DNA from 3 places in the Symbiopectobacterium sp. genome. Region 3 is predicted to be linked to each of the others. Evidence: predicted binding sites of a transcription regulator. Region 3 holds the regulator's gene; each other region holds the start of a gene.
The links. Region 3 encodes PhoB, which activates phosphate uptake and scavenging genes when phosphate is short. Its sites were predicted from a motif close to CTGTCATAAAACTGNCNNAT; they were not measured.
Positions count from the first base shown of each region.

Region 1: the regulator PhoB is predicted to act here: its motif matches at 2,773-2,792, upstream of glpT (glycerol-3-phosphate transporter).
Region 2: the regulator PhoB is predicted to act here: its motif matches at 1,668-1,687, upstream of pstS (phosphate ABC transporter substrate-binding protein PstS).

Region 1 covers NZ_JBPETA010000015.1:22,775-28,195, reverse strand. The annotation lists gene glpB (glycerol-3-phosphate dehydrogenase subunit GlpB) at 1-796, opposite strand, end outside; partial or broken gene glpA (anaerobic glycerol-3-phosphate dehydrogenase subunit A) at 786-2,584, opposite strand; gene glpT (glycerol-3-phosphate transporter) at 2,891-4,240, shown strand; gene yigL (sugar/pyridoxal phosphate phosphatase YigL) at 4,289-5,095, opposite strand; gene pldB (lysophospholipase L2) at 5,147-5,421, opposite strand, start outside.
Region 2 covers NZ_JBPETA010000021.1:4,523-9,943, forward strand. The annotation lists gene pstC (phosphate ABC transporter permease PstC) at 1-371, opposite strand, end outside; gene pstS (phosphate ABC transporter substrate-binding protein PstS) at 515-1,558, opposite strand; gene ACTBDZ_RS03370 (LysR family transcriptional regulator) at 1,843-2,682, opposite strand; gene ACTBDZ_RS03375 (LysE family translocator) at 2,750-3,361, shown strand; gene glmS (glutamine--fructose-6-phosphate transaminase (isomerizing)) at 3,430-5,262, opposite strand.
Region 3 covers NZ_JBPETA010000106.1:44-5,464, forward strand. The annotation lists partial or broken gene ACTBDZ_RS10875 (surface-adhesin E family protein) at 1-26, shown strand, start outside; partial or broken gene ACTBDZ_RS10880 (AAA family ATPase) at 87-1,070, opposite strand; gene ACTBDZ_RS10885 (hypothetical protein) at 1,067-1,282, opposite strand; gene phoB (phosphate response regulator transcription factor PhoB) at 1,701-2,390, shown strand; gene phoR (phosphate regulon sensor histidine kinase PhoR) at 2,454-3,776, shown strand; gene ACTBDZ_RS10900 (PstS family phosphate ABC transporter substrate-binding protein) at 3,791-4,735, shown strand; gene ACTBDZ_RS10905 (cobalamin-independent methionine synthase II family protein) at 5,114-5,421, shown strand, end outside.

The sequences.
Region 1 (5,421 bases), on a different contig from region 3:
TCGCCTGATGCAAGCGAACCCCTGGTAACGACGGCGGAAGTGTCGGCAACAGACTGACGGGTTTGCCCAAGGCACTTTGCAGCATCGCCACGCCATCCGGCGTATCCAGCCCCAGGCAAGCCGGTAAAATGGCGGCATCGTGATGAGCGCTCAGCCGCGTCAATTCCGCCAGCAATGCGCTGGCGTTTTCCGGCAGATCCAGCACGCGAACGATATTTACCGCACGGAACTCGCTGGGGTTACCGCGCAGACGATCCAACGCGGACAGACGTAAATCGGCACTCTTTGCCGCAATGCCCTGCGCTTGCAGCGCATCCGCCACGATAGAGGCCTGGAAATCCAAAAAGCCTTCAATGCCCACAATCAGCGGAGCGCACCATGCCAGGGGTTTGCCCTGTTCCCGCGTGACAATTTCCGGTGGACTCAGCCAGCACGGGCGATATTTTCCGAGCGGCGTCAAACGCAGATGGTTTTGTTGATGGCTGCCCGTCATGGTCGCACCACAGCGCGCCAATAAGGCTTCGGCTTCTGGCACCCAACGGCGTACGGCGGCCTCACCCATCAGCGAATAGGGATGCTCGGGAGCCTGACTTGCCAGCGCTGACAGTGCCTCAAGGGGATGGTGAACCGGCTCACCATCCGGCAGAAAGGACAGCAGATCCAGCGATCCCGAAGAGAAATGCAGGGCACTTTGTCCTGAGCTGACAATGGCGCAGTGTTTTCCTTGCTCCGCCAAACGAATACCGCAGGTGAGCCCGGCTAACCCTCCACCGATAATGACGACGTCATACCGCATGTTGTTCCTCCTGCTGATCCTCAATACTCAGCCCACACAAGCCCTGATACACCCAACTGGTGAATTCGCTTTCACGCAACGCGTTACCCCATGCGATGGTGCGAACGCCTTTCCAGCGCTCGTTTAAAAACTGACTTAACTGCGCCAACGCTTGCGGCGGTGTCGATTGCCCCAGCTTGCACAGTAATCCGGCGGCACGGCACGCGCAGAGCTCACCTTGGCAGGTTCCCATCCCGACACGGGTACGCCGCCGCAGGTCAATCAGGTTATTGACCTTGAGTGCTTCCACGGCATAGCGGACTTCACCCGCCGTCACCGCTTCACATTCGCACACCAGACTGCTATCGGCATACTCGCCAGACAGCACGCGCGCGGCGCGATCGCCGTGGCGGTAAATCGCGGACCCGCGCAGCGGCGCAGAAAATGCGCGCGTGCCAGACGTTGCGGCAGCAGGTTGCGCCGTCGACGCGCTGGCTGAACCGGGCAGTGGCCGTTCTGCCGTGGTGCAGCGCGCACTGTGCCCCAGCTTTTCACACACCTTGTCGGTGACCCACTCCGCCATCAGGCGGTACGTCATTAACTTGCCGCCGGTAATGGTGACAAACCCTTCCAGCCCGTCGCGACTGGCGTGGTCAAGCAGCACGATGCCGCGACTTACGCTGCGCCCGCTCGGATCATTGTCGCTGGCCACCAGCGGACGCACGCCCGCATAGGCACGCAAAATACGCGTCTGCGCCATCATCGGAGCCAGCTTCGCCCCTTCACGCATCAGGATCTCTACTTCTTGCGGCGTGACGGACATGTTGTCTATCTGGTCATAGTCCACGCGGGTTGAGGTGGTACCGATCAGCGAAATGGTGTCACCCGGCACCAAAATGTCGGCATCGGCAGGCTTACGGCAGCGGTTGATCACCATATTGTTGATACGGTGGCCGAGAATCAGCAACGCGCCTTTGGCAGGGAACATACGCACGCGCAAATCGGTCACGTATTCAATGTGTTGCTCCGCAATAAAAATAGTATTCATGCTCTATGTTCTCTTCATGCATTCAGGCTGGTTTTAAACACCTTTTTGCATGCCAGACTATGTAGCAATACACTCATTGAATACGTGACCCGCAAATCCGCATATTCGGCAATGCGCTGTCCCCAGATACCGGAGGCGTTAATCACCACCTGCGCATAGAGATCGAGAGTACGTTGTTGTTTATGGTCGAAAACGCGCACGGCGGTGACACGATCGCCCTGACGTATCAGTCCCAGCACTTCGTGATAGGTCAATACTTCCGCCCCGTGTTCGCAGGCATCTACCATATTGGCAGTGGTGAGCCGGAACGGATCAACGGTGCCATCCGGCACGCGCACCGCGCCAATCAGCTGCGGGTTAGCGGCAGGCTCGAGGCGCAGCGCTTCCTGCGGATCAATCGCCTGCGCATTGATACCCGCCTGCTGACAGGCCGCGATAAACTGGGACTGATAAGCCAGATCGTCTTCAGGCAGGGTCAGGAACAGGCCATCGGTCGGCTCCACGCAGTGCCGGGCGATGCGGCGTAAAATCTGGTTTTCTTCAATACATTCGCGCGCGGATTCACTGTCAGTTACCGCATAGCGCGAACCGCTGTGCAGCAACCCGTGGTTACGCCCGGTCGCGCCTGTCGCGATGTCGAAGCGCTCCAGCAGCAGGCAACTCAGTCCCCTGAGTGCCAGGTCACGCAAGGTTCCCGCGCCAGTCGCGCCGCCGCCAATCACGATAACGTCGGTTTCGCGGTAGGCTGTGCTGTTTTCCATGATAGTGTCACCTTTCCGGATCTTCATTAAGGGTATTCAGACACAGAAAAGAAATGATTGATAAAGAGCAAATTCGAGCAAATAACGAAAATAACGAACCGGATATGTAACCGTTTCGCGATAAAAGTCACACCAAAATGAGGTCTATCGAGGGGCATTTTGTTAAGCAAAGCACAATAATTGAACGACCGTCATAAAAATGTAACATTTTAGCGGTGGCTCACATTGAAACTCTGCGCCATTTCGCTACCATACGCGCGATTTAGCACAAAATAATTATCGCTTTTAAGCGTATTGGAGAACGTTATGCTGAGTATTTTTAAACCCGCCCAGCACCAGCCCAGAGTGAGCGACGATCGGGTCGATCCTCTATACCGTCGTCTGCGCTGGCAGATTTTTTTTGGGATCTTTTTCGGTTATGCCGCTTACTATCTGGTAAGAAAAAATTTCGCATTAGCCATGCCGTACCTGATTGAACAGGGGTTCTCTCGCGGTGACCTTGGCTTTGCGTTATCAGGGATTTCTATCGCCTATGGTTTTTCCAAATTTATCATGGGCTCCATCTCCGACCGTTCCAACCCGCGCGTATTCTTGCCCGCAGGGTTGATTCTGGCGGCGGCAGTGATGCTGTTTATGGGCTTTGTGCCTTGGGCAACATCAAGCATCGCTATCATGTTTGTACTGCTGTTCCTGTGTGGCTGGTTCCAGGGCATGGGCTGGCCGCCGTGCGGGCGCACCATGGTGCACTGGTGGTCGCAGAAAGAGCGCGGCGGTATTGTTTCTGTCTGGAACTGCGCCCACAACGTGGGTGGAGGAATCCCACCGCTGCTTTTCCTGCTGGGGATGGCCTGGTTCCATGACTGGAGAGCAGCGCTCTACATGCCAGCATTTGGCGCGATCCTGATTGCGGTGTTCGCTTTCGTGATGATGCGCGACACCCCGCAATCCTGCGGTCTGCCGCCGATTGAAGAGTACAAAAATGACTACCCGGTGGACTACACCGAAACCTCAGAGAAGGAACTGACGGCAAAAGAGATCTTCATGCAGTATGTGTTCCCGAACAAGCTGCTGTGGTATATCGCGATTGCCAACGTGTTCGTCTACCTGCTGCGCTACGGTATTCTCGACTGGTCACCGACCTACCTGAAAGAAGTGAAACACTTCGCGCTGGATAAATCCTCCTGGGCTTACTTCCTGTACGAATATGCGGGGATCCCTGGCACGCTGCTGTGCGGTTGGATGTCTGACAAGGTGTTCAAGGGCAATCGTGGTGCTACCGGGGTGTTCTTTATGACGCTGGTCACCATCGCCACCGTGGTTTACTGGCTGAACCCGGCGGGCAATCCGGGCATCGATATGGCCTGCATGATTGTTATCGGTTTCCTGATCTACGGCCCTGTCATGCTGATCGGCCTGCACGCGCTGGAACTGGCACCGAAAAAAGCGGCGGGTACAGCGGCAGGCTTTACCGGGCTGTTCGGTTACCTCGGCGGCTCCGTTGCAGCCAGCGCCATCGTCGGCTACACCGTTGACTTCTTCGGTTGGGACGGCGGCTTTATGGTGATGATCGGCGGCAGCGTCATGGCGGTAGTACTGCTGTTTATCACCATGATCAATGAGAAGAAACACAAGGCGGAAATGGAGAAACGCTCCTAATCGCAAGCGCCTTCTGTCTGCTGGCGGCCTTTGCCGCCAGCAACACCCTCACACCGCAGAGAGAAACAGACGACGCAACGCGTGGGCTACCGCATCGTCCGCATTGCTGCCAATGACTTCCAGTTGCGGCAGTAAATCTTTCAAGCGCTGATGCGCGTTGCGCATAATGCATCCTTTACCGGCCATCGACAGCATTTCAAAATCGTTCATGCCATCGCCAAACGCAATGCACGACGTCAAGGTATGCCCCATCAGTTTGGCGACTTGCTCCAACGCATGACCTTTGGATACGCCGCCCGCCATCACTTCCAGACAGCTCAGCGTGGAAAAGCTCACGTTAACCCGATCGCCCCAGCGTGCATTGATCGCCTCTTCCAACGGCAGCAGCTTCTCGTGGCTGTCACAGGTGAAGAACACTTTACTCACGCCATCAGTGCCGAGCAGGTCCGGTTCAAACAGTTTGTATTTGAATACTGACTCCTGAAAAAAGCGTTCCTCTTCCGGACGAGAGCGGCTCATAAACCATTCATCGTCACGGTAGACGTGCGTCAGCATCTCCGGGTTGCGGTACACCATGCCGTAGAGGTCGTGTGCAATATCCGGATCCAGATTGTGGCTGAAGATCAGCTCCCCCTGGGTGTTGTGCACGCGCGCGCCGTTAGAGGTGATCATAAAGGCGCTGATGCCCAGCCCGTCACGAATCTGCGCTACATCCAGATGATGCCGCCCGGTGGCAAACACAAAGTGGATGCCCTGTGCGGTCAGCAGTTTCAGGGTCTCTTTGGCGAATGGAGACAGCGTTTGGTCTGGCGACAGCAACGTGCCATCTAAATCGGAAGCAACGACGTGATACATAACAGTGAAGTCTCACCTCTAAGGGGAATGGCGCGGCGTCGGCCGCAACATTTACGGATATTGTGCAAAATGGTTGAGAATATGGGTAAACACCTGCGCCCGAATCCCATCTTCTTCGAATAACAGTTCATGGCGGGCACCCGCAATCACCACCGGGGTACCGCCAACGCAGGGGTGTCCGGCTTCAGCCAACGCCTGACAAAACGCATCCTGACTGTGATTATCCACCACGATATCCTCCTGCGCCTGAAGCAGCAGCAAAGGGGTGGTAATGCGCGCAGCCAATGCCATCAGTTCGCGCCCGGCGGCCATCGATTCTCGCATCC
Region 2 (5,421 bases), on a different contig from region 3:
CTCGGAATGGCGGCCAATAATTCAATGGCAACACCCAATGGGCGTTTTAACCAGTTCGGTGCCAGTTCGGTCAGGAACAAGGCGATACCGAAGCTGATAGGGATAGCAATGATCAAGGCAATCAAAGAGGTCACAATGGTGCCGTAAATCGGTACCAGTGCACCGAACTGCCCGGCAGGCGCGTCCCACTCTTTGGTCCACAGGAACGCCAGACCAAACTTCTCAATGCTCGGCCAGGATGCCACGATCAGGGATACGATGATGCCGCCCAGCAACAGCAGAGTCAGCAGCGCAGAGGCTCTTACCATCGCGCTAAAGATGACATCGCCTAGCTTTCCGGGGGCTTTCATGGTTGGCTTATACTCCGCCATAGGGCTCTCTTCTTCAGTGTTATACCCATCAATTCGGGTATGTTGCATTTGACAGGCAAAGGCGGACGGGCTTCCCGCCCATCCTCCATAACTGATGTCAGTGCCTTGTTAACCGCTCAAGGGCTTGCATAGCGTTTCAGTGCTTATTTAAACAGCGCGTTACCGCTGCTGTCTTTTACACTGGTTTTCCACGACGCGCGGATCTGCTCAACCACTTCGTTTGGCAGAGTAGCGTAATCTAGCGCTACCGCTTGCTCACCGCCTTTCTTGAACGCCCAGTCAAAGAACTTCAGCACTTCAGCGCCCTGCTCTGGTTTGTCTTGTTTCTGGTGAACCAGAATGAAGGTGGTAGACGTGATGGGCCATGCGTCAGCACCGTGTTGGTTGGTCAGGTCCTGGGCAAAAGATTTGCTCCAGTCGATACCCTTGGCCGCGTTGCTGAACGTTTGGCCGGTAGGCTGAACCACTTTACCATCGGCAGAAACCAGCTTGGTGTATGCCAGGTTATTTTGCTTGGCATAGGCGTATTCAACGTAACCGATAGAACCCGGCAGACGCTGAACGAACGCGGCAATACCGTCGTTACCTTTACCACCCAGACCAGTAGGCCAGTTAACCGTAGAACCGGAACCCACTTTTTCTTTCCATTCCTGGTTTACTTTCGCCAGATAGCCGGTGAACACGAAAGACGTACCAGAACCGTCAGCACGACGTACAACGGCAATATCCTGATCCGGCAGCTTGGCATTCGGGTTCAGTTTAGTGATAGCCGGGTCATTCCATTTCTTGATTTTACCCAGGTAGATATCGCCCAGCGTCTTGCCATCCAGCGTCAGATCGTCAGATTTAATGCCAGGGACGTTAACGGCCAGAACGATCCCGCCGATCACGGTAGGGAACTGGAACAGGCCATCTTCAGCCAGTTTCTCATCAGCCAGCGGCGCATCAGATGCACCGAAATCAACGGTTTTTGCTTGAATCTGCTTAACGCCGCCAGAAGAACCAATACCTTGGTAGTTAACTTTATTACCCGTTTCTTTCTGGTAAGAGTCCGCCCACTTTGCGTAGACCGGCGCTGGGAACGTAGCACCTGCACCGGTAAGGTTAACAGCAGATGAGGCGTTGGCCGCCGTCAGGGAGAAGGTTGCCATAACAAAACCGGCAATCATGGTACGCATCAGTTTCATAATCCCTCCTGTGGGATTTTTTAAAGGTGTCGACCCAGATTCTTTATTGATCAGAGTGTAGTTCGCAGGAGGAAAAATAGGACAATTACATGACAGTAAAATGTATTTAATATGACATTTTTATGACACACAAAAAATATTCACGATCAATTGCATTAAACGCAGCATTTTACCTGAAGAAACGCGGCGTTGATTCAGGCCATAGCGCGTAACCAGACCAATAAATCTGCCTGAAAAGTATCAGGTAATAAAGGGGAAGACGACAGCAGACAGTAACAGGAACCCTACTCGACAAATCCCAGCGGTGCAGCCAGAACGCCACTGGCAATATCATCTCTGACCAATTGCCACGGCCCAATGGCAACCCCTAATCCGGCAACGGCAGCCTGTAAGCTGAAATAAAAATGCTCGAACGTTTGTCCGCTATTGTCATGCAGCGGGTGTTGTGTGATCGCACTCCATGTTTGCCAGGCACTTAAACGCGTGCGGCTGTGTAAACGGGGCGCAGCGGTTCGCAATGACAACCCGTTTTCAGCGGGAGAAAACCAGTCAGTCACGTTATCAGGCCGGCACACAGGCCCGACTTTTTCACTGAACAGGTATTCTGCATGGTAACCGTCAGGTAACGGGAAATCATCGCGCCGAATGGTCAAATCAATGCCAGTGTTAAATGAAAATGCTCCTCCGCCAGCAACCAGATGAATATCCCGATCCGGATGTTTTGCCTGAAACGCTGGCCAACGGGGGATCAGCCAACGCATCAGCAATGTGGGTTCACATGACACCACCCAGCGCCGCTGCTGGCGCGTGCTGGCACGCAGTTCACTGGTGGCGCGCTGCATGACCGTCAATCCTTCATTCACCGCCTGTGCCAGCGTGCGGCCTGCTTGCGTCAGAAAAACACGGCGACTGCGCCGTTCAAACAGCGCAACCCCTAAGTCATCCTCCAGCATACGCACCGCACGACTAATTGCACCGTGCGTAAGATGTAACACTTCGGCGGCACGCGTGAAGTTCTCAAACCGTGCTGCGGCTTCAAAACAGCGCAAGGCGATCAGTGAAGGAAGGCGGTTTTGATTTACGTCTAATGGTGAGTCTAACTCACCATTACTGTCAGAAATCATCGTTAGTTATCCCTACATCGTTTGCATAGCATATTGATATCTAATTCTATGTTAAAAAAGGTTATGTATGGTTGAATATCTCGCTGTATTCACAATAACACTGTTTGCCGTTATTAGCCCAGGGCCTGATTTTGCCATGGTGACGCGCAATAGCCTGATGCTGTCGCGCCGTGCGGGAATCTTAACGGCTGTCGGGATCGGTGGTGGCTTTCTGGTCCATGTGAGCTATACCCTGATAGGCATCGGGTTGATCATTCAGCAATCACTGTGGCTGTTCAATATGATCAAACTGATTGGCGCGGCATACCTCATTTGGCTTGGAGTGAAAATGTTACGAGCCAAACCCGCCAGCGCCCAGCCCGATACCGGTATCGCCTCCGTCTCTAATTGGATAGCGCTACGCACCGGCTTTCTCACCAATGCGTTAAATCCCAAAGCAACGGTATTCATCGTCAGCCTGTTTATGCAGGTAGTAAGCCCACAGACGCCATTGGCGGTGCAAATCGGTTACGGTATTTTTATTTCGGTAGCGCACATCTCATGGTTTTGTCTGGTCGCCCTGTTCTTCTCTCCCGGCGCGATCCGTGAACGACTGCTCGACGTGCGTCATTGGATCGACAGAACCTTTGGCGGCGTATTGGTAGGATTGGGGGTGTTGTTGGCTTTGGCGCGACGTTGAACGCTTATCACATAAAAAAACCTGCCCATATAGGGCAGGTCCTGTTATGCAGCGCAGTATAACGGCAGTTACTCTACCGTCACCGATTTCGCCAGGTTACGCGGTTGGTCAACGTCGGTGCCTTTGATCAGCGCCACGTGGTAGGAGAGCAACTGCAACGGCACGGTGTAGAAGATTGGGGCAATCACCTCTTCCACATGCGGCAGCGGAATGATGCACATGTTTTCGCTGCTGGTAAAGCCCGCTTCTTCATCGGCAAACACATAGAGCTCACCGCCGCGCGCGCGCACTTCTTCGATGTTGGATTTCAGTTTTTCCAACAGCTCATTGTTGGGCGCTACCACTACCACAGGCATATCCACATCAATCAGCGCCAGCGGGCCGTGCTTCAACTCACCCGCCGCGTAGGCTTCTGCATGGATGTAGGAGATCTCTTTAAGCTTCAGCGCCCCTTCCATTGCGATAGGGTACTGATCGCCGCGCCCCAGGAACAGCGCATGGTGCTTATCCGAGAAACCTTCTGCCAGAGACTCAATCAGCTTGTCCTGCGACAGCATCTGCTCGATACGCGCAGGCAGCGCTTGCAGGCCGTGAACGATGTCGTGCTCAATTTGGGCATCCATACCGCGCAGACGGCCAATACGCGCCACCAGCATCAGAAGCACCGTTAGCTGGGTGGTAAACGCCTTGGTAGACGCCACACCGATTTCCGTACCGGCTTTGGTCATCAACGCCAAATCAGATTCACGGACCAGCGATGATCCTGCCACGTTACAAATGGCCAGCGATCCCAGATATCCCAGCTCTTTGGACAAGCGCAGCGCTGCCAGCGTATCCGCCGTTTCACCGGATTGGGAAAGGGTGATCATCAGGCTATCGGCGCGCACCGCCGGTTTGCGATAGCGGAATTCAGAGGCGATTTCCACATCACAAGGCACACCTGCCAATGCTTCAAACCAGTAACGGGAAACCATGCCTGAGTTGTAGGACGTGCCGCAGGCAATAATCTGGATATGCTGCACCTTGGCCAGCAGTTCATCCGCCTTCGGGCCCAGTTCAGACAGATTCACTTCACCGTGGCTAAAACGCCATTCCAGGGTGTTTTTGATCGCCAGCGGCTGTTCGTAAATCTCTTTCTGCATGTAATGGCGATAAGCACCTTTGTCACCAGAGTCGTAATTGACTTTGGATTCAATCTCTTCACGCTCAACGACATCGCCCTCGCGGTTGAAAATACGCACAGTGCGGCGCGTCACTTCAGCCACGTCGCCCTCTTCCAGGAACATAAAGCGGCGGGTAACCGGCAGCAGAGCCAGTTGGTCAGACGCGAGGAAGTTTTCACCGACACCACGGCCAATCACTAGCGGACTACCGGAACGGGCAGCCACCAGCACGCTCGGATCGCGGCTGTCCATCACCACCATACCGTAAGCACCACGCAGCTGAGGGATCACGAGTTTTACCACGTCAACCAGCGCACCGCCGGTCTGTTGCTGTTCCCAGTGCACCAGGTGCGCAACCACTTCGGTATCAGTTTCAGAAACAAAACGATAGCCACGCCCGATCAGCGTTTCACGCAGTGGTTCGTGGTTTTCAATAATGCCGTTGTGAACAATGATAATAGGACCGGAGACGTGCGGGTGCGCATTCTCTTCTGACGGCTCACCGTGCGTTGCCCAACGGGTATGAGCAATGCCCGTACCGCCCGCAAGCGGATGCTCTTCCACCGCTTGCGCCAGTATCTGTACCTTACCCAAGCGACGTACGCGGGCAACGTGCCCCTCTGCGTCAACCACCGCCAACCCCGCAGAGTCATAACCACGGTACTCAAGGCGGCGAAGCCCTTCTAACAAAATTTCAGAAATATCGCGTTGCGCAACTGCGCCTACAATTCCACACATGGATGTGTATTCCTATACGCGTGACATATTGTGTCACTTTCGACGTCTTAGACCTGATCGTGCCGATTTTTCCGGCGTCCCCGAGCCTTGTAGAGAGTGGGGATTATTATGTTTTGCGGAGTGCTTTAGCCTAAAACACTGTGCAAAACCGCCTCCACG
Region 3 (5,421 bases):
TGCCGAACAGTATTCGCATCACGTAACAATCGACCCGATGGGGCACAGTCGTTACAAGTTCTGATTTATTCAACAAAGCCTTGCTGCTGATGTACTATCTGGCTGGCGGCGTGCTGTTGGGTTAACTCGCTTTCACGCGTTTGTGCAGCAATCCGTGCCAACTGAGTACGCTCGCGCTCACGCTGCAAGGGGCGCAATTTTTCTGCTGGCTCGTCTCGTTCCAGCCGTAATCGATCGGATTCAGCGTCACGTTGCGCCTGCTCGGCTGCCTCGGCCTGCTGCTGTTTTTGGCGTAAGTCCTGCTGAAGATGCTGTTCTTGAACCTGCCATTGCTGGTGTGTCAGTGCTTGCTCACGTTTTTCCCGTAACCGTTGTTCTTCCTGGTGTAGCTGCGTCAGTGCCGTCTGTACAGCTTGTCGCTCGTTGTCATCCAACAGTGCGATGGCTGATGCGCGTGCTTGTAGCGTGTCCAATGCCAGCTTTACTGCCTTATGCCGTTCATAGATCCGACTGGAGATCTCGCCATAGATCACCGTTCCGGTCAGCTCTTCCAGCAGTTCTGCGCGTTTATTCTGTTCGGCGTTGAGAAAGGCCGCAAACTGCCCCTGCGAGAGCATCATTGAGCGAGTAAAACGCTCAAAATCCAGCCCGGTAATACGGACGGTGTGAGCCAGTTTTTCGGACAGCTTTTGCGTGAGGATCTTACCGTCTTCGATCAGCGCCAGTTCGGCTTTCGGGGTTTGCAAGTTGCCGTCTGCCGCATCTTTGGCGCGGCGCTGACTCCAAAACGCACGGTAGCCGACGCCTTTAACCTCAAATTCCACTTCAGCCAGACAGTCGGCGGTGTTGCGCGTCATCAGTTCGTTCTGCGTGGCGGAGAGCGTGTTCAACCGCGGCGTCTGGTGATACAGCGCCAGACAGATGGCATCTAGCAGCGTGGTTTTGCCCGCACTGGTCGGGCCGGTGATGGCAAACAGCCCGTTGCTGGCAAACGGCTCCTGCGTGAAATCAATCTTCCATTCGCCTTTGAGCGAGTTGAGGTTTTTTAACCGTAAGCTCAGGATTTTCATGCTTGCGGCGCTCCTTCGGTAACGTCTCGGACCATTTCATCGAACAGCGGGCGCAGCCGTGCTTGCTGTTCCTGCGCCATGTCGGTCAGCGCCAGTTTGCGTTCGAAAACGTCCTGCGGGGATAATTCGTCCAACGTTTCTTTCTTTTCGCGCGCAATCGCCTGCAAGTGCTGCTCACGGTTGCGCCGTAACAGCAATACGTCGACGGGCAATGCGTGCGTTTCCTGTTAGACGTGCTATCTACTGTAGGGCGATTATATACCCTAAATAATTCGAGTTGCAGGAAGGCGGCAAATGAACGAATCCCGATGAGCTTACTTAGGTAAGTGATTAGGGTGAGAGAGCGCAGCCAACGCATCTGCAACTTGAAGTATGACGGGTATAAGCAGTGAGGGCGGCGGCTGTCGTTATCGCCGCGAAAATTTTGGAAACAGCGGCTAAATCGGGTGTTACCTTCAGTTTGGGTTTTCATAAATCTGTCATAAAACTGACGCATACTGCTTTCGCCCGCAGAAGATAAGCCACTCAGGCACCTTTATAGGTAAGGCGGGCAATATAGGTAAAGCGGGCAATGGTGAGATTTCGTTATTGTTGACGCGTTTCATACGCTGACTAACGGCAGGATGGATAATGGCAAGACGCATACTGGTCGTAGAAGATGAAGCGCCGATCCGTGAAATGGTGTGCTTCGTGTTAGAGCAAAACGGCTATCAGTCCGTTGAAGCGGAAGATTATGACAGCGCTGTGACGCGTTTGTCCGAACCCTATCCGGATCTGGTACTGCTGGACTGGATGCTGCCAGGTGGCTCAGGATTGCAGTTTATCAAGCACATGAAGCGCGAAGCGCTGACGCGGGACATTCCGGTTATGATGTTGACGGCGCGCGGTGAAGAGGAAGATCGCGTGCGCGGGCTTGAGGTTGGTGCGGATGATTATATCACCAAGCCGTTTTCGCCCAAAGAGCTGGTAGCACGGATCAAGGCGGTGATGCGCCGTATTTCACCCATGGCGGTGGAAGAGGTGATCGAAATGCGGGGGTTGAGTCTGGACCCAACTTCGCATCGCGTTACCACAGAACAACACGCGCTGGAGATGGGGCCGACCGAATTCAAACTGCTGCATTTCTTTATGACGCACGCTGAGCGTGTATACAGCCGCGAGCAGTTGCTCAATAACGTTTGGGGAACTAACGTTTATGTTGAGGATCGTACTGTGGACGTGCATATTCGTCGCTTGCGCAAGGCGCTGGAAACCAGCGGACACGATAAAATGGTGCAAACGGTCCGGGGAACGGGGTACCGTTTTTCTACGCGTTATTGATGTGCCCGTGAGCCATAGCGAGCGCGACATCGTGGCTGAATACCGCCGCGGAGAATTTTTAACGTGTTAGAACGTCTTTCGTGGAAAAAGCTGGCATTGGAGCTGGCTTTTTTTTGCTTGCCAGCCCTGCTGCTTGGCCTGATTTTCGGCTACCTGCCCTGGTTTATGCTGACGGCGGTGCTGGTGGTGCTTGGTTGGAATTATTACAACCAGCTTAAACTCTCATACTGGCTGTGGGTCGATCGCAGCATGACACCGCCACCCGGGCGCTGGAGCTGGGAGCCGCTGTTTTACGGGCTGTATCAAATGCAACTGCGTAATCGGCGGCGGCGGCGCGAGCTGGCTTTGCTGATCAAGCGTTTTCGCAGCGGTGCCGAGTCGCTGCCCGATGGCGTGGTGATCACCACCGAAGAGGGCACCATTATCTGGTGCAACGGCCTGTCGCAGCATTTGCTTAGCCTGCGTTGGCCGGAAGATAACGGCCAGAATATCCTCAACTTGCTGCGTTATCCCGAGTTTACCCAATACATGCGTCAGCAGGATTTCTCCCGCGCCTTGACCCTGCAACTGATCAATTCACACCATGTCGAATTCCGTGTTATGCCGTACTCGGAAGGGCAATTATTGATGGTTGTGCGCGACATTACCCAGATGCACCAGTTGGAAGGGGCTCGGCGTAACTTCTTCGCCAACGTCAGTCATGAATTACGCACTCCGCTCACCGTGTTGCAAGGTTACCTGGAGATGATGCAGGACGATTCGCTGGACGGTGCCTTACGCAGCAAAGCGCTTTCAACCATGCAGGAGCAGACGCGGCGCATGGACGGGTTGGTGAAACAGTTGCTCACGTTATCGAAAATAGAAGCGGCAGCACCGATCAATCTGGCAGAAAAGGTCGATGTGCCGCGTATGCTGCGCATACTACAACGCGAAGCACAGACGCTGAGTCAGGATCGTCACGAAATTGTGTTCCGCATCAACGATGGGCTGAGCGTTTACGGCAATGAAGAGCAGTTGCACAGCGCCTTCTCCAATCTGGTATACAACGCGGTTAATCACACGCCGGAAGGCACGCGCATTGAAGTGTGCTGGCAAAAAATCACGCAGGGTGCGCAGTTTCAGGTCAGCGATAATGGTCCTGGGATCGCTGCCGAGCACATCCCTCGTCTGACGGAGCGTTTTTATCGTGTGGACAAAGCCCGCTCACGACAAACGGGTGGCAGCGGATTGGGGCTTACCATCGTCAAGCATGCGCTCAGCCATCATGATTCGCGGCTGGAGATCCTCAGTGAACCGGGTGCCGGAGCGCGTTTTATGTTTACGCTTCCTAACCGGTTGATTGTCTCTGCCTCTCTGTCGGAGAATAGCACCACACCTTCGGCCTGATGGATAGTTGACCTATGATGCCAGCCCCGCTTTTTTCGGGTTTATTGCTCTGTGCTGCGCTGTTACTCAGTGGCTGGAGCCACGCTGCGCGCAGTGAGCAAATGCTGGCGGGTAATCTCTCCAGTGCTGGCTCTGATACCTTGGCGACGCTGATGGCGTTTTGGGCCGCCGATTTTAACCAGCATTATCGCAGCGTTAACGTACAGATGCAGGCGGCGGGATCGTCATCGGCCCCCACGGCACTTGCCTCCGGCGCGGCACAACTCGGTCCGATGAGCCGTGCCATAAAGGCCAGTGAGATTGAGGCCTTTGTGCAACGCTACGGGTACCCACCACTGGCTGTGCCGGTGGCGATGGATGCGTTGGTGGTGTTAGTGAATCAGGATAATCCGCTGCCGGGTTTGAACGTGCAACAGCTCGATGCGCTGTTCTCTATTACCCATCGCTGCGGGGCGACGCAAACCGTCACCCACTGGCGTGATCTTGGGCTGACGGGGGAGTGGGCATCGCGCCGAGTGTTGCGCTACGGGCGCAACTCAGCGTCAGGCACCTATGGTTTTTTTAAGCAGCAAGCGCTGTGCGGTGGTGATTTCTTGCCGCTGGTGAATGAGCTACCGGGTTCTGCTTCGGTGGTGCAGGCGGTAGCTACCTCCACACAGGCGATTGGTTATGCCAGCATCGTTTTTCGTGCCAGCGGAGTGAAAATGTTGCCGCTGGCGGCGCAGGGAAACGACTATGTTGCGCCGACGGTGGACAATATTCGCAGCGGGCGTTATCTCTACGCGCGCTATCTCTATATTTATGTCAACAAAGCGCCAGAGCAGGCGCTGGATAGCCTGACGGCCGCCTTTATGGATCGGGTGCTGTCTACCGCCGGGCAAAGTCTGGTGAGTCAGGATGGCTATCTTCCTTTGTCTGAGCACGTGCGGGTTAACGCACGCCATCAGCTCGGCCTGTAACACGCCATTATTCTCGCCCATCACCGTCATTCCCGTGAAGGCGGGAATGACGGTGATGGGCGTTCATTCTGTCAGAGATCCCCGGCTTTCGCCGAAAATGACGAGGGGAGAAAGCCGGGGATGACGAGGGAAAAGTGACTTTGTCATCAGTCTGACGTGAATTTTATTCATGTTAGTCGCGGAAAGTGAAAATTATTCTATTGCCCTCAACCTGTTGCCATGACAGGATTTACCTACATTATAGCCGTCTAGATGTCTAAATAAGTATAAGGCGTGATTACTGTGCGGCGTGACTATTTATTTTGAAACTATCTTTGCAATGCCGCTTGCCTCACGCCGTGACATGAAGGCGTTGTTGCGAAAGATCAGGAGCTTATCATGGCTAAAGTACTTCCCCCTTTCCGCGCTGACGTGGTTGGCAGCCTGTTGCGTCCCGCAGCAATCAAAGAAGCACGCCTGCAATTCCAGTCCGGTGCCATTAATGCGGAGCAACTGCGCGCCGTGGAAGATGCAGAAATTCTGCGTGCCGTTGAACTGCAACGCGAAGCCGGGCTTCAGGTTGTCACCGACGGTGAATTCCGTCGCGCCTGGTGGCACTTCGACTTTTTCGAAGGTTTGAACGGGGTGGAGGCTTTCGAAGCGGACCACGGTATTCAGTTTAACGGTATCCAAACCAAGTCCCGCGC